One region of the Clostridium pacaense genome, then DNA from elsewhere that is predicted to be linked to it. Evidence: predicted binding sites of a transcription regulator. Region 1 holds the regulator's gene; each other region holds the start of a gene.
What was found. The regulator LexA, encoded in region 1, represses DNA repair genes until DNA is damaged. The targets are predictions, from matches to a motif close to CNAACANNTGTTNG.
Positions count from the first base shown of each region.

Region 2: the regulator LexA is predicted to act here: its motif matches at 4,536-4,549, upstream of LK536_RS56550 (putative DNA modification/repair radical SAM protein).
Region 3: the regulator LexA is predicted to act here: its motif matches at 3,658-3,671, upstream of LK536_RS32405 (Y-family DNA polymerase).

Region 1 is NZ_JAJFEB020000001.1:246,376-254,005, forward strand. It holds gene atpA (F0F1 ATP synthase subunit alpha) at 1-1,312, opposite strand, end outside; gene atpH (ATP synthase F1 subunit delta) at 1,323-1,838, opposite strand; gene atpF (F0F1 ATP synthase subunit B) at 1,831-2,322, opposite strand; gene atpE (ATP synthase F0 subunit C) at 2,347-2,571, opposite strand; gene LK536_RS30815 (F0F1 ATP synthase subunit A) at 2,632-3,321, opposite strand; gene yneA (cell division suppressor protein YneA) at 3,769-4,065, opposite strand; gene lexA (transcriptional repressor LexA) at 4,248-4,862, shown strand; gene LK536_RS30830 (hypothetical protein) at 4,894-5,028, opposite strand; gene LK536_RS30835 (DUF6783 domain-containing protein) at 5,196-5,414, shown strand; partial or broken gene LK536_RS30840 (DUF6783 domain-containing protein) at 5,373-5,666, opposite strand; gene rsfS (ribosome silencing factor) at 5,608-5,958, opposite strand; gene yqeK (bis(5'-nucleosyl)-tetraphosphatase (symmetrical) YqeK) at 5,936-6,571, opposite strand; gene nadD (nicotinate-nucleotide adenylyltransferase) at 6,558-7,196, opposite strand; gene yhbY (ribosome assembly RNA-binding protein YhbY) at 7,212-7,511, opposite strand; gene obgE (GTPase ObgE) at 7,523-7,630, opposite strand, start outside.
Region 2 is NZ_JAJFEB020000030.1:33,134-40,763, forward strand. It holds gene dprA (DNA-processing protein DprA) at 1-403, opposite strand, end outside; gene LK536_RS56540 (YifB family Mg chelatase-like AAA ATPase) at 394-1,923, opposite strand; gene LK536_RS56545 (TIGR03915 family putative DNA repair protein) at 2,106-2,891, opposite strand; gene LK536_RS56550 (putative DNA modification/repair radical SAM protein) at 2,911-4,521, opposite strand; gene galE (UDP-glucose 4-epimerase GalE) at 4,691-5,707, opposite strand; gene LK536_RS56560 (glycoside hydrolase family 3 N-terminal domain-containing protein) at 5,839-7,296, opposite strand; gene sigK (RNA polymerase sporulation sigma factor SigK) at 7,433-7,630, opposite strand, start outside.
Region 3 is NZ_JAJFEB020000001.1:595,835-603,464, forward strand. It holds gene LK536_RS32385 (SH3 domain-containing protein) at 1-392, opposite strand, end outside; gene LK536_RS32390 (serine hydrolase) at 542-2,104, opposite strand; gene LK536_RS32395 (helix-turn-helix domain-containing protein) at 2,203-3,132, shown strand; gene LK536_RS32400 (hypothetical protein) at 3,206-3,445, shown strand; gene LK536_RS32405 (Y-family DNA polymerase) at 3,726-5,072, shown strand; gene LK536_RS32410 (RluA family pseudouridine synthase) at 5,115-6,008, shown strand; gene LK536_RS32415 (RsmB/NOP family class I SAM-dependent RNA methyltransferase) at 6,011-7,504, opposite strand.

The DNA of each region.
Region 1 (7,630 bases):
TGATGACCTGCTCGTGAAGGCTTAAAGGCCTTCCAAGAGGCTGCTTTAACAGTTCCATCAGACGCTTGCCGTAAGCCAGCTGTTCCTTGGTCGACTCATCCAGGTCCGAACTGAACTGGGTGAATACCTCCATCTCCCGGTACTGCGCCAGGTCAATACGGATACTGCCCGAAGCCTTCTTCATGGCCTTGGTCTGGGCAGCGCCGCCCACACGCGATACGGAAAGACCTACATTGACAGCGGGCCTCATTCCGGAAAAGAACAGATCGCTTTCAAGGAAAATCTGGCCATCCGTAATGGAAATCACATTGGTTGGGATATATGCGGATACATCCCCTGCCTGGGTCTCAATGATGGGCAGCGCCGTGATGGAGCCGCCTCCCTTTGCATCACTCAGCCTGCTGGACCGCTCCAAAAGCCTTGAATGGAGATAGAATACATCTCCGGGATACGCCTCACGTCCAGGTGAGCGCTCCAGCAAAAGGGACAGTGCCCTGTAAGCCACCGCATGCTTGGAAAGGTCATCATAGACAATCAGTACATCCTTTCCCTGATGCATGAAAAACTCAGCCATGGCAGTCCCTGAATAGGGCGCTATGTACTGCAGCGGGGCTGCCTCGCTGGCAGTGGAGGACATCACGATGGTGTAATCCATGGCGCCGCTCTTCTTAAGGGTGGATACCAGTTTTGCAACCGTGGAAGCCTTCTGTCCGATTGCCACATATATGCAGACCACGTCCTTGCCCTTCTGGTTCAATATGGTATCAATGGCAATGGAGGTCTTGCCGGTCTGGCGGTCACCGATAATCAACTCCCTCTGTCCCCGTCCAATGGGGAACATGGAATCAATGGCAAGTATACCTGTCTCCATGGGAACGCCCACTGATTTCCTGTCCACGATGCCGGGGGCTTCTTCCTCCACCGGCCGGTAATCTTCCTCTTTTACCGGGCCAAGACCGTCAATGGGGTCTCCCAGGGCATTGACCACCCTGCCTAAAAATCCACTGCCGACCGGCACACCGGCACGTTTTTTCGTGCGTACCACCTTGGTGCCCTGGCTTATCTCAGTATCCTTTCCAAAAAGGATGACGCCTATTTCATCTTTGCGGATGTCCTGGACCATTCCCCGGACACCGTTTTCAAATATTACAATCTCTCCATACATGGCATGCTCCATGCCGTATACAATAGCGATACCGTCGCCAACCCAGATGACAGAACCTGTCTCCTGCTGTGTGGCTGCCTTGGTATCGAAATCCTCAATCTCGCTTTTTATGATGGAGATGATTTCCTGGGAACTGATTGTGCTCATATCAAGACTCCTATCTTACCACAGCCTGGCGCAGCTTTGACAGCTGCCCCTTCAGGCTGTAGTCATATTCTATATCCCCTGCCTTTAAGACGAATCCGCCTATAAGGTCAGGCTGCATCACCAGTTTAAGGCTGATATCCTTTTTATGGTATATCCTGCATAGGAACTGCTTCATTCCTGCAATCTGGGCCGCACCCGGCATGGTCACATAATGAAGTTCTGCCTCCATAACGCCCTCTTTTTCAAGGGAATATGACCGCCATGCATCAGCGATATCTTCCATCTGCCCGATGCACCCCGCATCGCAAGCCTTTTTTAAGAAGTTCACCATGAGTCCGGAGAATTCCGGTTCCCTGAATATCTTTCCTATGATGGCGTGCTTGCTCCTGGCCGGAACCACCGGGCTTGTTAAGGTCTTGATAAGCTGCTGGCTTTCTTTGAATATACCGGCCGCATCCTCAACCATCTGTCCGGGGATTCCTAATTCATATAATACAATGGCATATGTCCTGGCCTTCTCAGTCATTGCTCTCACCTGATCCTGCTAAAAATGAGTTATATAGGTTCCTGTCCCTGTCCGGTCCGGCCTGCTCACTGAGGAGTTTGGCGGCAGCCGTCATGGCCAGCCCTGCAACACCGGCCTGAAGGTCGTTCATGGCTTTCTCCCGCTCCAGCGCAATGGTCCTGTCTGCCTCTTCCATCTTCTTTGCGGCATCCTTCTTTGCCTGGTCCAGGATCCTGTTATATTCCTCTCCCGCCCTTGCCCTGGCATCCTCTATGATCCTTGAGGCTTCCTGGTCCGCGTTGCTCATGGAAGCTTCATACTCTGTCTTCATCTGTTCTGCCTGTGTCCTGGTATCCTTCGCGTCATCCAGGTCACGTTCAATCATCTGCTTCCTCTCATCCAGTATCTTCCGCACCGGCGCAACAAGGAAGTGCTTCATGAACAGGTAGAGCACCAGAAGGTTAATGACCGTACAGGCAATATTCCAAATGTTTAGATTTAACATAATAAAGCGCCTTCCTGCTATCGATTATTTTAAGAACAGAATGATTAAAAGGCCGATTACAAAGCCGTAAATGGCGGTTGCCTCGGCAAGGGCACATCCTAACAGCAGGGCCTTTGTGATCTTGCCGTCTGCCTCGGGCTGTCTTGCTATGGCATCCACTGCCTTGGAAGTGGCCATACCAATACCGATACCTGCACCAATACCTGTAAGAACTGCAACACCTGCACCTATAGCGATTAAACTTGTCATAATAAAATTCTCCTTTTTCTCATAAAATTTTCATTCCATTTGAAGCCATCAGCCTTTACCTCAGTCTTCAATTGCCTCTTTTATATATAGTGACGTGAGGAATACGAATACATAAGCCTGTATCACCCCGTCAAATATATCAAAGTAAAAACTAAACGGCAGAGGCACCACCAAAGGCACCAGATGCTTGATAAGCGCCATGACCACAATGGCTCCCAACACATTGCCGAACAACCGCATACACAGCGAAAGCGGCCTGATGAAAAGCTCCAGCACATTGATGGGGGCTATGATGGGTATCGGCTCCGCAAAGCTCTTGATCCAGCCCTTGACGCCCTTCTTGCGGATTCCCGCTGTCTCCACAAGCACAATGCTCATGACAGCCAGGGATGCGGTTACATTCAGATCCTTGGTCGGTGACTTAAATCCAAACAGCCCAATCATATTGGCTATCCCGATGTAAAGCACCACTGTAATCAGGTATGGTATGTAATCCCTGCCGTCCTTGCCCAGCAATCCTTCGAAGAAGTCATAGATAAAGGAAATACCGCTCTCCAGGGCCGCCTGCTTATTGTTGATCTGCCTGACCTTCAGGCCATGGACCAGAAGCAGGGACGCCGCCATGAGGACCGCCATGATGATCCAGGTCACCACAACCGATTCAAGTATGGGAATACCGCCAAACAGCGGTATGGTAAACACCACGTTGCAGTTAAGCTCCTCCATCAATGATCCCACTAAATCACTCATATCTTCCAACCCCCTTTCTCATCTCTTATGCATTGCCCTATTATAGTCACTGTATTTTATAATTTCAAATACATATTATTTATAAATTAATAATATTAAAGTTATCAAAATTAAATTTGAACAATAAATAATAAGATTCCGCTATAATATTTGTGTTATTTTTATCTGCATCTTATTTCTTTCTTTATACAATTTTAACGCTTCTTAAAAAAATTGTTATAATCACACTAAAAACTCCAGAAAATTATATGCAGATGTAACCGGTACCTCACGTCATACCTGACCCGCATTATACCACTCTATGAACCATGCCGTTCATTCAGACCTGTTATTCCTTATGGAATCATGAAAATAAAAATCCCCTGCAGACAAATATGCGCTTCCATGCACTTCTGTCTGCAGGGAACAACCAATCCCCTGTAATCCTATGATAAACAACAGGCCTTCCTACTTATAATAAACAACGGTCAGATACTGTCCCGCATGGATGGTATCCTTCTTAAGGCTGTTCATCTGCCTGAGCTGGTCCACATACTCATGGGTACTCATGGAACTTCCATCCTTATACTGGCTGGCAAGCCCCCACAGACTGTCCCCTTCCTGTATCTGGACACTCTTATAATACGGCGTGGCCCCGCTCTCCTCCTTTGCCATGGAGGTAAACATAGTACGCCCCATGAAAATGGTGACAAATAAAAGTACAGCAAAACAGGCAGCCACTAACTTAACCATTAACTTTCTCATATGCAACCTCCCTAAGGCGGTTCCGTTATGCGCGCACTACAGAACATGTGTTCTTTCGTATGTATATAATATAGCACCAGAACGCATGTTTGTCAATGGGTTTCCGGCAAAAAAGCGAACAAAGGTTTGCATTTTACCCGAACATATGTTACTATAAGAATAGAAAATGCAGGAGGTTGAATATGGCTCAGGATAAAATTACTTCTAAACAGCAGGAGATATTAGAATACATAAAAGAAACAATACTTAAGAAGGGGTATCCGCCCGCTGTACGTGAGATCTGCGAAGCAGTTCATTTAAAGTCCACATCTTCCGTGCACTCCCACCTCTCAGCGCTGGAGGAAAAAGGATTCATACGGCGCGACCCAACCAAGCCAAGGACCATCGAGATCCTGGATGACACCTTCAACTTCAACCGCCGGGAGATGGTCAACATCCCGCTCATCGGCACGGTGGCTGCCGGGGAACCCATCCTTGCAGAGGAACGGATTGAGGATTACTTCCCATTCCCGGCCGAGGCCCTTCCCAACGCAGAGACCTTCATGTTAAAGGTAAAAGGTGAAAGCATGATCGGAGCCGGCATCCTGCCTGGCGACCAGCTGATCATAGAACAGTGCCCCACTGCATTGAACGGTGAGATTGTAGTGGCACTGGTAGACGACTCCGCTACCGTCAAGCGCTTTTATAAGGAAAAAGGCCACTACCGCCTGCAGCCGGAAAACGAAGCCATGGACCCCATCATCACGGACCACGTGGAGATTCTGGGCAAGGTAATCGGCCTTATACGTATGATGTAATTAATTAGGTTAATGATTTGTATTTAATGATTTAGATGTAATAATTCAGATTATTTAAAAGAGGGCTGCATTCCTGCAACCCTCTTTCCTCTTTTTCAGCCCTATCGCAACCATCCTTCATAACAGCATATAACAAAAAAGCAGAATCCTGCATCCCCACAGCCATCCGCCTTCACTCAAGCCAAATCATCCATGAACCATATGGAAACGGGATACAAAACCCCAATCCCAGCTGCCGCCAATACACAGCAAGGGAAGAGGGAGGCTGAGGGAGGGCGCAGACCGTCCTGTCCTGGTGACATTTGGAGCGGTTCGGCCGGACTAGGGGGCGGGATGCAAAAACAGAAGGCGGATTTGGAGCGCTCCACGCCCAAATCCGGCTGCCCATGGAGGGGCAGGCATCAAGCCTGCGCCGTAATTGACAGCGAACCTTCTGTTTTTGCATCCCGGCCCCTTAGAGCGTGTTTGAAAATTGCTTTCCGTCGGCTGTGCGTCCCACTTTGTGGGAGATTTGGTCCCGATGCTGGAGGCGTAGCGGGCTACGCTGACTGAATTGGGGCCAAATATACCGCGAAGTGGGGCGTGCTTTGTCCGAAGGGGGTACCTCTGGTGGATTCCTTCGGGCAGACGGCGGGAATGAATTTTCAAACGCGTTCCAGTCCGGCCCACCGCGGAAACCAGGAACCAGGGCAGGACGGTCTGCGCCCTCCCTCGGCCTCCCTCTTCCCTTGCGTCCCTCTCAAGACTACAGTTCCTCAACGTCCACAAACGTCTTCCCATCCCTCCAGATCCGTTCCAAATCATAGAACAGCCTGTCCTCCTTACAGAAGATATGGACAATCACATCCTTATAATCCATGAGGATCCAGTTTGCATTCTGATAGCCCTCAATCTGTTTGCACTCACAGCCCTCTTTTCCCAGGATTTCTTCCACGTTATCCGCCATGGCCTGAACCTGGTTGGGGTTGCTTCCATCGGCAATGATGAAGTAGTCAGCCAGGACCGATACGGACTGGATATCGATGATTTTAATATCCTCCCCCTTTTTATCGCTCAGGGCCTTGTATGCCAGTTTAACCATTTCCTTTGAGTTCATTGCTGTCTCCTTTCAGCCTCTTAAAATATTCATATGCTTCTACGGTCATAGGGTCGATGTTCCCGCCCTTTTTGTCCAGATATTCCAGGGTTCCGGACAGGATGGCGTACATGGTGTCATCCAGGTCCTCAAATGCCATCTTCCGTATAATTGGAAGATTCTCCGCCTTATAACGCCTTGGCTCGATATAGTCCGCAATATAAAGGATTTTATCCAGGGTGGTCATATCAGTTTTACCGGTTGTATGGCAGGCAATGGCGTCCAGGATTTCCCGGTCCATTATCTGATATTTATGTTCTGCCAGCCAGGCGCCGTACTTTGCGTGAAGGACCGGCAAGGCCTTCAGCTCATCCTCCGTCACTTCAATCCCGTGTTTCAGGCATTTCCTCAATATTACGTCATCGGAATAACGTTTCCCACAGTCATGCATCAAACCGGCCAGTTCCGCCTTATCCATATCATAACCATAGCGCATGGCCAGGTTCATACAGGTAAATGACACACTCAGTGAATGTTCATAGCGCATGGGGTCCAGTCTTGACTTGAGTTTTTTCCTCATCATCATGATCTGGCTGCATTGTGTCTCCATATAATCCTCCTTACGCATCCTCATACTGGCATTGCAGCACGTTATCGGTATACAATCCATGGGACCGGATGTATTCCTCCACAGGCTCCGGCACCAGACCGCTGATTGACAGCCCCTCCGCCACCGCGGACCTGATTTTCTCAGATGACACATCCATCTGCGGACAGTGGATTGGGTAAATAACAGCGCCGTACTTATGGGAAAGATAGGCAATCTGCTCCTCCATGGTCCTGTGCCGGGTCTTGTATGCCCTCCCGGCCACCAGAAGCACGGCCTGTCCCATCACCAGCTCCGGATGATACCAGTGTTCGATTTCGTACAGTGAATCCGCGCCTATTATAAAATAGAACTCATCCTCACCGCGCTCCTTTTTCAGGAGTGTAAGGGTCTGGGCCGTATAAGTATTGCCCTTCCGTTCCATTTCAAAATCCGAATACAGAAAACAGGGGATATCCGCGATTGCCAGCAGGACCATGTCCCGGCGCATCTTCCCCTCTGTAATCCTATGATCCTTTTTGTGGGGCGGTATCCCGGAAGGCATGAACCAGACATGTTCCAGTCCGAATTCCTCGTATGCCTTTTTCCCTAGTTCCAGATGACCGTTGTGTATGGGGTCAAATGTCCCGCCCAGAATTCCTATCCTTGCCATAGAAATCCCTCTCCCTTATTTTTCAGGCAGCACGATTTTACGTTTCGACTCTTCCTTTGCCGGACGGTAAAGTACAATCTTCCTGCCGATTACCTGCACAACCTGTGAATGGGTGCGCTCTGCCAATACCTCAGCAATGGACCTGCCATCGTCCAGACAGTTCTTAAGGACCGTGATTTTAATCAGTTCCCTGGCTTCCAGGGCTTCATCCACTGCCTGTGTGATTTCAGGCGTAAGGCTGGATTTGCCAATCTGGAACACAGGAACAATGTTCATGGCCAGGCCTTTGAGATAGGCTCTCTGCTTACTCGTCATATTAACTCCTTTTACTTATAATAATCAAACTCCAGTCCATATATACGGACCGTATCCCCTTCTTTGATGCCTGCCTCTTCCAGTTCCTTAAGGATTCCTGTATTCTTGAGGAATTTCTG
Region 2 (7,630 bases), on a different contig from region 1:
CGGCCGACGGATATCCGTCCCCGGGCAGTTCCCCTTTTACATAGAGTCCCATGGGATAGTCATAGATATGCCGGAGCCGCTCCGGATATTCCGTGTCCAGGGGTGTAATATACCGGATTCCCTTTTCACCAAGGGTATGATACTCTTGCCGCATTGGCTCCAGCTGTTTCTTCCAGGCATCAAATTCCGGGCATTGTTTTGCACTGTAAAGGATTCCCATACGGTATAATTCCATTCCTTCTATATAATATACGGACTCAAAGCTTTCTGCCTGCTTCCATATCTTTTGTACCGTAACCGCGCCAAAACCAGGGCATCTGGTCAGCCAGTAAAGGAACTCCCTTTCCCTCTCTGTCCTGGCTGCGGTATACTCCATCCCATCCCATCGCTGTGCTATCCCCATAACCGTTCCTCCAGCATTCCATAGCCCAATGCTTCTGATAAATGTTTCCTGCTGATCAAACCGCATCCATCCAGGTCCGCTATGGTCCTTGCTACCTTTAATATCTTGTGGTACCGCCTGGCGCTGAGCTGCTTTGTCTCATAAACCGTTTTCAGGAAAGAACCTTCTTCCTGACCCAATGTACAGTATTCCTGCGTTTCTTTCATCCCCATCCTACTGTTAAACCGTATCCTTGTGCCGCTGAACCTCTCTGCCTGGATATTCCTGGCCCTCTCTACCCTGCGCCTGATGGATGCGGAGTCTTCCCCGGTTCCTCCTGCCCCATTCAACTCCTCATATGTCACAGGCGAGGCATCCACACATATATCAAACCGCTCCAGGACAGGCCTTGGTATATGGTCCAGATATCTCTGGATCTGCAGTTCTGAGCAGCTGCATCTTGACCTGTCTGGGTAAAAACCGCATGGACACGGATTAGTAGCAGCCACCAGCATAAAGTCGGCCGGGAACTCATAACTGCCATGGACCCTGGTAACCGTAACCTTATGTTCTTCCAGGGGCTGTCTCAGAATATCAATTGCACCCCTGCTGAAATGCGGAAGTTCATCCAGGAACAGGATTCCGCCGGATGCAAGGGAAAGCTCCCCTGGACGCGCCTGGGCTCCGCCGCCAGTCAACGCCAGCGGTGTGATGGTATGATGGGGACTCCTGAAAGGACGGCGGGATAAAAGCGGCCGGTCAGGAGGAAGAAGGCCGCAGATACTATATATCTTTGATATCTCGATATCTTCCTCCCTGGTCAGGGAGGGCATGATGGTGGGAAGTCTTTTGGCAACCATGGTCTTACCGGTTCCGGCGCTTCCGTTCATAAGAAGCCCATGCATACCGGCGGCGGCAATTTCAGCGGCCCGCCTCAGTACCAGCTGGCCTCGTATATCCCTGAAATCCACATCATAAGTCTCTTCCAATACTCCTTCTTCCATCGATGGTATGCATTGCCCTATGGATGACGGCTGCCTGAGCATGGCGGCCATCTGGCCCAATGATTCCACCCCGATGATTGACATGCCCTCAATCATCATTCCTTCCCTGACATTAGCCGCGGGCAGGAAGCAGCGTTTCAGCCCATATTCCCTGGCCGCATCCACCAGAGGCAGTACGCCGCTTATAGGTTTCACGCAGCCGTCCAATCCCAGTTCCCCGATGACCAGGCTGTCCTTAAGTTCCCGGGTGTCAGCCTGTTCAAAAGCGCCCAGTACTGCAATTGCTATGGGCAGGTCATAAGCAGTCCCTCCTTTGTGTATGCCTGCCGGTGACAGGTTAACCGTTATTTTCTTTGCCTGAAACCGGAACCCGGAATTGCGCAGCGCCGTGCGCACCCTTTCCTGGGATTCCCTTACCTCGGATGCCAGCTGGCCTGAAATGGAAAATCCCGGCAGACCGTTGGAAACGTCCGCTTCCACGGAGACAACATAGCCCCGGACAGCCCGTATGCCTCCGCTGTTGATTTGTGTAAACATCCATATGCCCCCTTCTCTTTGATTGGTCTTACATACTTACATACAAACAGTTTGGAATGTGGCGTAAATACCCGCCGGATGACTTCTTGACAGAACAGGAAGATACCTGTTCCAATGAAATACAGATAGTATTACTATACTAAAAGAACAACAAAAAGACAAGGGGCATGATTGGATTCATTTTAACGTTCTCTTTGGAACTCTGTCATATAGGCCCTGTAACGCAGGGGCAGGTGGTTTCTCTGGCAGATTGGATTTGTCCTTTCTTTAATTGCAATGGTATGGAAAAAGGAAATCCACAAATCCTCGTATTCCCGCTCATCCGTTTCCTGCTCCAGGCACAGCTGCCATATATTGTCCCCATCCGGCTGTTCCAATGGATGATTAACCAGAATCCACGGTTTTCCCTTGGGGTGGACAGCTGCCTTCTCCCGGTTCACGTCATAAATAATCCAATTTTCTTCCGGCAGCCGGTCTGCAAAATGAGGCGCAAGAAGGGTCATCACATCATTTTTCGGTCCAATCCTTGACACCAGCACACCGCCCGCTGCCTGGGAAAACCGCAGGAATTCCACCAGAAGATGGTTCTCATTATAAACATTGCGGCACAGTTCAAATATATCACAGTTCTCAGGAATCTGAAGCTGGTCCAGTATTCCCGGTCCAATGCCGAATGCCTGTACAAGGAAACGGTATATCTTGTCCGCCCTCTCCGTATTCTGGCTTAAGGATGCAACATATATCTTCTTATATACTTCCTGGGAAAGCTTACTGCACACAGACTTAATTACCTTATGGGCCTTCTCATGGGTGGATTCCGGCTCCACATACTCGCTGAACAGTTCCAGCTCATGGTACGTCCCCTTTAACTCCAGGCGTACATTGTCGTGGCCTTTCCGGCTCATCCATGCATCATATATGCCGCAAAGGATTCCCTCAAAATCCGGCACGCATAAATATATGGTCATTCCCTATCCCTCCCTTATCCTAAAAATGCCCGGCTGCCGCGGCATAGTGGTCATCTCTGGTTACAGGCATCTCCATATGCATATCGTCAAACAGGGAAAGCTGCCTGAAACTGTCCCTGTGTTCTATATCCCATCTGGCCCGCTGCTCATCGCCCACAAGGCAATTGGTAATATAATCCTGGTCCAGCCTTGCCCCCTCCATCATGCGCCCGGAACAGGTAATGAAATATCTGGCCCTCTTCAAGACCACACCCATCTTCTTCAAATCCTCAAACCCAAGTCTTCCGCTTCTTCTGGCAGCAACAATCCTGGAAGCTGACTTGACCCCCATCCCCGGTACCCTGAGAAGTTCATCATAAGGTGCCAGGTTCACTTCTACCGGAAAGCCTTCCAGATGGCGCAGGGCCCAATCACACTTAGGATCCAGAAATACGTTGAAATTCGGCCTGTCCTCCGACAGCAGTTCCTCAGCCCTGAAGCCGTAAAAACGCAGAAGCCAGTCCGCCTGATACAGCCTGTGTTCCCTGAGAAGGGGCGGGCCTCCTGGAAGGCTTGGCAGACAGCTGTCCTCATTCACAGGAATATAGGCAGAATAGAATACCCGCTTCAGTCCAAAGTTCTGGTACAATGCCTGGGTAACCGACATCATCTGATAATCATTCTCCGGCGTGGCCCCCACAATCATCTGGGTACTCTGCCCAGCCGGTACGAATGCTGACTTCTTATATTGGGAAGCAGGAAGCACAAGACGGCTTTTAATGCATCCGGGGCGGGCATCCGGTTGGGTGGTATACATATCGTTATGTGAATCTCCTCCCGGCACGCCCTGGTCCGTTCCTGCCAGTCCTTGGGACTCTCCCTGCCCAGTAACCTTCGCGGATATCTTCCTGTCCAGTGCAGCACCCGGCGCCTCAGCCAGTTCCGGGCGTATCAGGGCAGCGCCTCCTGCAAAGCCGGCGCGCTCCGTGCTGTAAGGCTTCTTATATCCCCTGTCATATCCCAGCAAATGGCTGGACACGGAAATCCCCTGCTGAATCTGCCGCATGGGTGCAAGTATCTTATCCCGGGTCTTGCCCGGAGCCAGGTCCTTAAGCCCCTGTGCGGTTGGAAGTTCCAGATTGATGCTCATCCTGTCTGCCAGGAATCCGGTGCGCTCCACCAGTTCTGCATCCGCTCCCGGTATGGCCTTTACATGGATGTAACCGTTAAAGTTCCATTGGTTCCGTAGTTTATATAAAGTCTCGTATATCAGTTCCATGGTGTGATTGGCATTATAGAGGATTCCGGAACTTAAGAACAGTCCCTCAATATAATTCCTCCTGTAAAACTCAATGGTCAGTTTACACACCTCGTCCGGCGTGAATGCCGTCCTGACCACATCATTGGAACATCGGTTGACACAATACTTGCAGTCATAGATACACTGATTGGTAAAAAGTATCTTCAGAAGGGATATACATCTCCCATCCGCGGCAAAGCTATGGCAGATTCCGGCCTCCGATGTATTCCCAATGCTTCCCGCCTTTCCCTTCCGCTTCACGCCGCTGGAAGTACAGGCCACATCGTACTTGGCTGCATCTGTAAGTATCTTCAGTTTTTCCTGTATGGACAGATTCTCCTGTATTAACATGGCACCGCCTCTTTCGAACATACGTTTGTTCATACAGTTTACCATATCCGGACACTTAAATCAAGGAGAAATAAGAACATTTGTTCTTTTTGCATAAAATCTTTTTGAACAGAAAGCCTGCGGCCGGAATCATGTTCCAGCCGCAGGCCATCCTGTTATCTGTATTTAATTAATCCCTGTATCCGTCCGGGTTCATGGACTGCCATTTCCAGGAATCAGCACACATTTCCTCGATTCCCTTTTCAGCAACCCAGCCCAGTTCCTTCTTTGCCTTGGCGCAATCAGAGTAACATACGGCCACATCCCCGTCCCTGCGCGGCTTGATTTCATACTTCAGTGTCTTACCGCAGGCTTTCTCATATGCATGAAGCACATCCAGCACACTGTATCCAACGCCTGTTCCCAGGTTGTAGATGCTGACGCCCTCCCTGTCAGTAAGCTTCTTCACAGCCTTTACATGGCCCTTTGCCAGGTCAACCACATGGATGTAATCACGCACACCAGTGCCATCGGGGGTATCATAGTCGTTACCGAATACATTCAGGTATTCAAGTTTCCCAACAGCAACCTGCGCAATATAGGGAACCAGGTTGTTGGGGATTCCCTTGGGGTCTTCCCCAATCAGGCCGCTTTCATGGGCGCCGATGGGATTGAAATAGCGCAGAAGCACCACATTCCACCCGGCATCCGCTGTATGTAAGTCCGTAAGGATCTGCTCCAGCATGCCTTTGGTACGTCCGTATGGATTGGTAATCTCACCCTTGGGGCAGTTCTCGGTAATGGGTATCTCAGCAGGGTCGCCGTATACGGTTGCGGAGGAACTGAACACGATATCCTTTACCCCATGCTTCCTCATCTCATCACAGAGGATCAGGGTCCCTGTTATATTATTATGATAGTATTCAAGAGGCTTATGCACGGACTCCCCCACTGCCTTAAGTCCTGCAAAATGAATGACGGACTCTATTGTTTCCTTATCAAACACGTCCTTTAGCGCAGGCTGGTCTAACAGGTCCACCTCATAGAACTTAACCTTCTTACCTGTAATCTGCTCCACTCTCTGAAGCGCCTTCTCACTGGAATTGTAAAGGTTGTCTACTACTACTACATCATAACCTGCATTTAAAAGCTCCACACAGGTGTGGCTTCCGATATAACCGGCGCCTCCAGTCACTAAAATCGCCATTGTTTTTCCTCCTTCATGAACACTTGGTTGCAGCAAGAAAGGCAGAACAGGTACTGAACCGCCGGTTCTGCCTGCTATGAATAGTATAAGGGCATTGCTTCGATAAAACAATGCACAATTCTTCTATCTTTTTATAATATTTTTCGAATTTCAGCTTTCAGGCTTAAAATGCGCAGGACCGATGCATCCAGACAATCCAGCGGTATTTCCCCATTCCCGGCCCCTTCCACCACAGCTTCGTAGGCAGACGGAAAATCCGCCGGCATCAGAAGCATGTCCACACCAGCCTGCAGCGCCATCACCGCCGCCTGACCGGAGGGGTAGTGGTCTTCAATGGCCCCCATGTTCAATGCGTCCGTGATGATGATGCCTTCATATCCCATCCTGTCCCTGAGATATCCCTGGATTACCTGGCCCGAAAGGGAACAGGGAAGGTCCCCGCCTGTGATTGCAGGCAGCGAGATATGACCTGCCATGATAAAAGGCACCTGGTTCCCCACCATGGCATAAAATGGTTTCAACTCAGCCTCCTCAAGCTCTTCCCATGTTTTATCCGCATATGCAAACCCTTCATGGCTGTCCCCCTTTGTGGCTCCATGTCCAGGAAAATGTTTTGGCGCCCCATAAACCCCCTGTTCCCAAAGCCCCTCAAGGTATGCCAGGGACATCTCTGTAACCAGCTGGGGATCCCGGCCAAAGGAGCGCGTCTTTACCACTGTATTGTCCGGGTTGGTCAGAACATCCGCGTCCGGTGCAAAATCCAGATTCAATCCATATTCATGAAGATATGCACCAATGGTACTGCCCGCCCCATATGCCTGAACACGGTCCCCAGACGCACCGATTACAGCCATGGACGGCACCTGCGCTACCCGGAAGCCATCATGCTTCCCAATCCTGGCAATATCCCCTCCCTCTTCATCAATGGAGAGGAACAGCGGTATCCCGATCTCCTCCATAGCCATCTTCTGGGTATCTCCGGTCATTGTCTTTAACTGTCCGGCATCCTCCAGATTATTGGAAAAATAGATAAGGCCTCCAACCGGATACTGTCTCAGCGCTTCCCTGGTCACCTCCCCGGCCTGGGTAACCTGGCCGCAGCCTGTAAGCTGTTCCGGCGTGATGATGAATAGCTGCGCCGCCTTTTCCTCCAGGGACATGCCCTCCAGCTGTTTCCTTGCCCATTCCTCCTGGCTGCTTATTCCGCCTATTCTTATGCCTCCCCCATCATCCCCGTCTCCCATCCCATATTCCCTGTCTTTCTCCTTATCGTTCCTGTCTTTTGCCCCATATTTCCGGTCTTTCTCCTTATCGTTCCCATCTTTTGCCTCATCACTCCTGCCTTTTGCCTCATCACTCCTGCCTTTTGCCTCATCACTCCTGGTTTCCACCCCATTTATCCCTGCCTGCGGTCCACGGCTTCCATTTCCCCTGACTGGAAGCCGGTCTGCGGAGTAAAGGGCCGCCACAAGTAACAATGTAACCGCAGCCACCCCGGCCAGACGGTTTTTCCACACTTTTTTGCTGTCTTTTCTTCCAGAACGCCCTTTTCCCATGAACTGCTTGTCTCCTTTTGCCTTCTTAATCAAGATGCCGGCTTTATTTTATATAGTATAAATGATTCAGCCCCTCAGGGTAAAGGGGGAATTCACGACAAAAGACAGCATAAAACAGCATCGGAACCATAATCAGTCCCGATGCTCCGTATTTTCCAACCTTCATTGCTTATCCATGTCTTGAAAACTCCGCCCGTATCTTCTCAATCGCCTTCTTCTCAATCCGGCTCACATAGGAGCGGGAAATGCCCAGATTGCCTGCAATCTCCCGCTGGGTATGTTCCTTGCCCCTGTACAGCCCGTAACGCATTCCCAATACGGTTTTTTCTGTCTCCGTCAGACAGGATTCAAAGGCCTCATACAGTTC
Region 3 (7,630 bases), 350 kb from region 1:
CTCTCCGGAAATCCCTGGGAATTCAGATATGCCTCGAAATTAGAATCTGTCGTGTAAGAAACAGGGAGCCGCACATAAACGGATGACACATACCCCGTGTTCACCGCCCCGTTGGTTCCCGTGTATTGAATCTGATACCATGTATTGCCATCCGTCCCCCGCTGCTCCCCAATAACAGTAATGGCAGCTCCTGCTGCCAGCCTTCCCACGGAGGAATATCCGGTGCCTGCGCCGCTGCGTACATTCAGTGATGTGGCTTTTACCGTGGCGGACCCTGTATATGCATAGGAATTAAGCATTGTAAAAGGCGTGGCCACGGATGCCGGAAGATTTGCTGCCATCATCACCCCAAGCATAAGGGCCAGACCCCTTTTTAATTTCTTTGCCTTCATTATGTATATATCTCCTGTATTTTCATTCATAACCAATAAAATCATGAATTTCTATTTTATGACATTAATCCTATTATAATGACAAAAGGCTTCATATGTCAACAAAAACGCAGGAAACTTCACATAATACAAAGATTCGTAAGAAAAGATTAAATAATGTGGTAAGTCTTTCCAAAATCCATGAAAATTCCCAGTATATGCCAAACAACCCGGGAAAATGTCATCTTATCCACCCCTCTGTCAGCATAGACAGGATACTGCCTGATGACCGTTCCATTCAGGCTGTAATCAATGGTCCCAATCTTCTGTCCTTCCCTTACAGGGGCCTGGAGCACGGCAGGTATTTTCTTTGTCACCTGCACCTCTTCATCCTCCCCCAGCAGCAGGGGCAGGTGCATCTCCTCCTCCTTCAGGTGAAGGCTTGCGCCTGTGGATTCCTGGCATGTTCCCTCCTCTTCCCAGCACAATCCCCCTGTGACCGGAATATCCGGCAGGACTTCCTCCCGGAACACGTCTTTTAACCGGAAATGCTCCAGCCCATATGTATACAGCTTCCTGGCGTCCGCCCATTTATATGTCTTGTGCGGCGGCCAGCCGCATCCTAACAGTGCGATGATATAGGTCCTTCCGTCATTTTCCATGGCGCCCACATAGGAATATCCCGCCCCGCCCGTAAACCCTGTCTTGCCTGACAGCACTCCCTCCATCATATTCAGAAACGCATTGTGGTTGAAACAGCTGTAGGAACGTCTGCCGCTGCTGTCCGTAAAGGTGTGGTTCTGGGTCCTGGTAATACTCAGGAACTCCTCCTTTTTGGGGGATTCCATGACGCAGTAACGCATGATGGCCGCCAGGTCGGCGGCTGTGGTGGAATGGATGTGTTCCACGCCGTCTTTGTCCTTCTTTACCCCGTCCAGTCCATTGGGCGTGATGAAATAGGTGTCCCTGCATCCCAGTTCCTCTGCCTTTTGGTTCATAAGGGCGGCAAAGTCCTCCACGCTCCCCCCGATGTTTTCAGCAATCATCACAGCCGCGTCATTATAGGACTCCAGCATCAGGGCGTACAGCAGGTCCTCCAGCCTGTATTCTTCCCCGGAGCGCACCCCCAGATGGACCTTGGGCTGGGACGCGGCATAGGAGGAAGCCGTCACCTTATCGTCCAGGTTACCAAGCTCCAGCGCCAGGATGCAGGTCATGATTTTTGTGGTGCTGGCCATGGGACGTATGATATCCTGTCCTTTTCCATACAGGATGCGGCCGCTGCTCCCGTCCATCAGGACAGCTGACTGGGCGTACAGTTTCAGGAAATCCGCATTTTCCGTCTGGCTGGCCTGCGCCTGGCCTGACTGCGCCTGCACTGACTGTGTCTGGCTTGCCCGGCTCTGTACTGCCTGTACCTGCACTGCACGGCTCTGCGCTTCCTGTACCTGCACTGCCTGTGTCTGTACTGCCCGGCCCTGCACTTCCTGTGTCTGCACTGCCCGGCTCTGTACTGCCTGTACCTGCACTGCACGGCTCTGCACTTCCTGTACCTGCACTGCACGGCCCTGCACTTCCTGTACCTGCACTGCACGGCTCTGCACTTCCTGTGTCTGCCCTGCCTGCTCCTGCCCTGCCAGCTCCTTTCGTATACTATATTCCCCTCCTGCCGCCTCCAGATGCCCGCAGACAAGGGATATCGATAACGCAGCCGTAAATATCCATTGCTTCATGATTTGCCGCCTCTTTGCCTTTATTTTATCGTATTCACAGGCAGTGTGATTTATTCTGTGGTGTGATATAATAGCTTCATGAATAGGAGGGACTGGCTGTGCTGAAAAATTTCTGCTGTATTGAATACCGGGAAGGAAGCAAAGAAGAAATACTGCCTGACTTCATGCCTGATTTTCCTTATATCAGTTCCTATATGGAGTTTGACATCCAGAAAGCCGGACGTTTTGTGCCCTGGCACTGGCATAAGGAAGTGGAACTGTTTTATGTTGAGTCCGGCGTGGTTGAATATTATATACCCAAAGGAAAGGTGGTTTTCCCCGCAGGCTCCGGGGGGATGGTTAATTCCAATGTGCTCCACATGACAAAATCCAAGGACAGTGCTGCCAATACAATCCAGCTGAACCATATTTTTGACGTTTCCCTCATCGGCGGGTCTCAGGGGAGCCGGATTGAAAAGAAATTTATCCTGCCCCTTACGACCGCATCCCATATTGGAATCATCAGCCTGGATCCAAACCAGCAGGAGCAGGATGCCATCCTTAAGGATATCAGGAAATCCTTTCAGATATCCTCCGGTGAATATGCCTATGAGATAAAGCTGCGCTCTGCCCTGTCTGATATATGGGCCAGGATATTCGCCCTGTCCTCCCCCCTGTTAAAAGAAGGCAGGGATAAGGATAAGACGGATGACAAGCTGAAATTGATGATCATATACATACAGGAACATTTCTGGGATAAGGTTTCGGTCAAGGATATTGCCTCTGCTGCTTTTATCAGTGAGCGTGAATGCTACCGTACCTTTAGTGAATGCCTGCACACCACGCCCTTAGGATATCTGAGGAACTACAGGCTCCAGCAGGCCTGCCGCATGTTGACACAGGGCCAGGACGCAGTCACGGCGGTCAGTCATGCCTGCGGACTTGGAAGCAGCAGCTACTTTGGCAGTGTATTCAAGGAGAACTTCGGGTGCTCTCCCATGGAGTATAGGAAAAGATGGCAGAATCATGATATTACAGGGCAGATATGATATATAAACCGCATGGATCCTGCACTATAATGATATTAGCAAAGATGACAGGCGGCAAAAAGGAGGTTCTGTTATGATTAAGCTGGGTATCATTAACGTGGAAGAATTCCTGCGTACGGTAAATGCATGTGAGGGCGCTGTCTATATGATCCATCCAGATGGCAGGAGGACCGATATAGGCAGACAGTATGGTATTCAGGATGACCTGCGCAGGCAGCATTCTGACAACAAGGGGTATCTGAAGCTGATGCTGGATATTCCGGCTCCTTCGGATTATATGAGCATCATCAGCTATTATGCCGGGGATGTATAGGAACACGGCGTCATTGCGGCGCAAGAGGACTCCACCCTCGCAGGCCAAGCCCGGGAAACAATTTCCCGGGCTTCTGCCTTATCTTCTGCTTTTTCTTATGTTTTTCCTTACGCGTTCCCTGTAAAAACCATGATGATGAATCAGGGCGTATCTGCCTGCCATGAAACGGATTGACAAGATGCCCGGTTAACCTTAAACTATAATGTAGGAAGGGAATATATGTTCTGTTTTCCTGATCCAGGTTTTCAGACGGGGACAGGGACGGCATGTTTCTTTATACATGTGGACCGGAAGGACAAAAAGGACGGTGGTATCAATGGGGAATGCCCAGGATAAAAGAGGATCAGGAAAAGGTATGGAACATGGGGACAGGGAGCGGCTTATCTTTCATATTGACGTTAACTCTGCATTTTTAAGCTGGGAGTGTGTCTACCGGTTAAGCCATGATCCGGATGCGCTGGATCTGCGCACCATACCTTCTGCTGTCGGCGGGGACGCCAGCATGAGGCACGGGATCGTACTGGCCAAATCCCCCCTGGCCAGGAAGTACGGGGTCACCACCGGGGAACCCCTGGCCCAGGCCAGGCGCAAGTGTCCCAACCTGACCGTTGTCCCCTCACGCTTTGACTTCTATATTAAGTGTTCCAGGCGCATGATGGAACTTCTGGAGGAATACACACCTGACCATGAGAAATTCAGCATTGATGAGATATTCCTGGACATGACGGAAACCATCCACCTCTTCGGGGATCCGCTGGCCACTGCCAGCCAGATACGGGAGCGGATCAAGAATGAACTTGGCTTTACCGTGAACATCGGTATTTCCAGCAATAAACTGCTGGCCAAGATGGCATCTGACTTTGAAAAGCCTGACCGCTGCCATACCCTGTTCCCCCATGAGGTTCCCGGGAAAATGTGGCCGCTGCCCATACGCGAGCTTTTCTTCGTGGGCAGCGCTGCCCAGAAAAAGATGGAGGCCCTTGGCCTTCATACCATCGGACAGCTGGCTGCCTGCGACCTGGAACTGCTGAAAGCCCATCTGGGCAGAAGTTACGCAGTCCTGATACACCAGTACGCCAATGGCGTGGATGAGGACCCGGTTGAGGAACGGGACCCTGTCAATAAAGCCTATGGCAACAGTATTACCCTGTCCAGGGACATCTCTGATCATGACAATGCATGCCAGGTGCTGCTGTCCCTCTGTGAAACCGTGGGGGCCAGGCTGAGGGCGGACCATGTTCTGTGCAGCAACGTATGTGTGGAACTGCGGGACTGGGAGTTTAAGAACCAGTCCCATCAGATGACCCTTGCAGAGCCAACGGATTCCACTTCCGTGCTCTATGAATGTTCCTGCCGGCTGCTTAAGGATTTCTGGGACATGACCCCCCTTCGGCTCATGGGCGTCAGGGCGGGCAAGATTGCAGATGATTCATTTTCCCAAATCAGCCTTTTTGATGACCCCGGACTGTTAAAGAAAAAAGAATTCGAAAAAACAGTGGATAAAATACGAAACAAATACGGCATTGACAGCATCAAACGCGCCAGCTTCCTCCAGAAAGACTCCATTGTGGACCATGCGGCCAGCAAGAAAAAGCATCTGAACCGCCAGGAGGACATGGACAGGTAATTACCTGGAAAGTGACTATAGATACCGATAACAGGAGATTCCATGATTAAGAAATGCATCGAATACACAATCACAGAACCATATACCGGCTGTACCGTGGAAGAATTCCTGAAAAGCCGGGGCTATTCCCACCGCCTGGTGGTATATCTGCGCAATACGGAGGGCAGCCTTACCGTAAAGGGACAGCCGGTTTATACCATACACAGGCTGCAGCCCGGCGAGGTCCTAAAAGTGGTTCTTACAGAAGACAATCCATCCCGGTCCATTGTACCGGTTAACCTTCCCCTCTCCATCGTATATGAGGATGAAGACATACTGGTCATCAACAAGGAGGCCGGAGTCCCCATCCATCCGTCCCAGGGCCATCATGACAATACCCTGGCCAATGCCGTGGCCTGGTATTACAGCCAGAAAGGGGAACCCTTCACCTACCGGGCCATCAACCGCCTGGACCGGGATACCACCGGCCTGCTCATCCTTGCCAGGCACATGCTCAGCGCCTGCGTCCTTTCCAATGATATGCTAAACCGCAGGATTAAACGTGAGTACAGGGCCATTGTTTGCGGCAGGACAAGGGACATGGGAACCATCGATGCCCCCATCGCCAGGGTGGAAGGCTCCACCATCGAACGGCAGGTGGATTTTGAAAAAGGAGAATCCGCCTGTACCCATTACAGACGGATTGCTTATAATGAACATCTTGATTTATCCTGTGTCAGTCTCTGGCTGGAAACAGGCCGGACCCACCAGATACGGGTCCATATGAAATCCATCGGCCATCCCCTGCCCGGTGATTTCCTCTATCACCCGGATTACCGGTATATCAGCCGCCAGCCCCTGCACTCCTGCCGTTTAAGCTTCACCCATCCCGTGACAGGAGAGCCCATGGAATTCACGGCCGGACTTCCCGAGGACATGAGGCGGCTTCTGGAGTAGCACTACATCCATCTCAATCCCTTTGGATAATGGTTCTTGACCATCCCTCCTGCCATCTTGCACCAGCCAAGGCTGAAACCGTCTGTCAGTACCAGTCCCCAGCCCTTGCCGCTTCCTTCTGACAGGAGCCCGTCTGCTGACAGTGTCTCCCCTTTCAGGTAACGGATTACCTCCATACCATCGGAAGGCAGTTCAATCCATTGCTTCACATCTTCCTTTTTAAGGGCCAGGGCCAGTCCGTGGGAAGGTTCAAACCGTTTCTTTTTCAGGGTTCCCATGTGAAGCCCTGGGCGCAGGATTTTTAATCCCTTCATATCCGGCATGTCCGGCGGCAGCAGGTATAGCTGGTCACCGAATAATACATATTCTTCCCGCATAAGGTAATGTTCAGGTCCTGTCAGGCTGTCTGTTAAAAATTCCCTGTATTCTTTCAGAAGCTCTTCTTTTTTCCTGCCCTTCAGATAATCCGCTGTTTTCATGCAGGGATACCCTTCATGGACATCCGGCCCTTCCTTTTTAAGGACCGCTATGAAATGTCCCTCTCCCTCCAGGTTCTGGGGCATGATACGGAACGCCCGTTCCAGATGATACCGGTCCACTGCAGGCTCATCCGCCAATCCAGCGCCGCCATATGCGGCCCATCCTGCATTTCCCCTTGAAAATCCTTCATACCCCTCCACTGCCTCCAGGCAGAACCCACTGTGGCGCTTGAGAAAAGCCAGGATGGCGCCTTCATTTTCCTCCGGGGCAAAGGTACAGGTGGAATAGACCATACGGCCGCCCGGTCGGAGCATGGCTGCAGCATTGTCAAGGATCTGTCCCTGGCGCCCTGCGCACATCCTCACATGTTCCTCGCTCCACTGCTCCCTGGCAGCCTCATCCTTGCGGAACATCCCTTCGCCGGAGCAGGGGGCGTCCACCACAATCCTGTCAAAGAATTCCGGGAAATGGGACGCCAGGTTTCCTGAATCCTCATTGGATACCACGCAGTTCCTGACACCCATGCGCTCCATGTTCTGGGACAGGACCTTTGCCCTGGCCGGATGGATTTCATTAGACAGAAGGAATCCCCTGGCTTTCAGCCGTGACGCGATATGGCTGGACTTGCCTCCCGGGGCAGCGCACAGATCCAGGATCCGCTCTCCCGGTCTGGGATCCAGAAGCTCTGTTACCGCCATGGCACTTGGCTCCTGGATATAGTACAGGCCAGCCTCATGATAGGGATGCTTGCCGGGTCTTTTAGCAGCGTCATAATAAAATCCTTCCTTTACCCACGGAATCTTCCCAAGACAAAGCCCTGCCTGCGCCGCCACCTGTTCAGCCAGTGCGCGGACACCGTCCTCCTCCCAGCCTTCCCTCATTCCTTCTGCTGTCTTAAGGCTGTTCAGGCGCAGTCCCTGGACACGTTCCCTGTCATAGCTGGCTTCAAATGCCTCATATCCCTCTCCCAGCAATTCCTTCATCCGCTCTTTAAACCGAACCGGTAAATCCGCCATCTCATATCCATCCTTTATTCTTCATACACACCTTTATCCTTCACACGCATACCTTGCATTCAATGCAAATGAGCTGCCGTATCCCAATGATACAACAGCTCACCTCATCCTTCAATCCCTATTGCC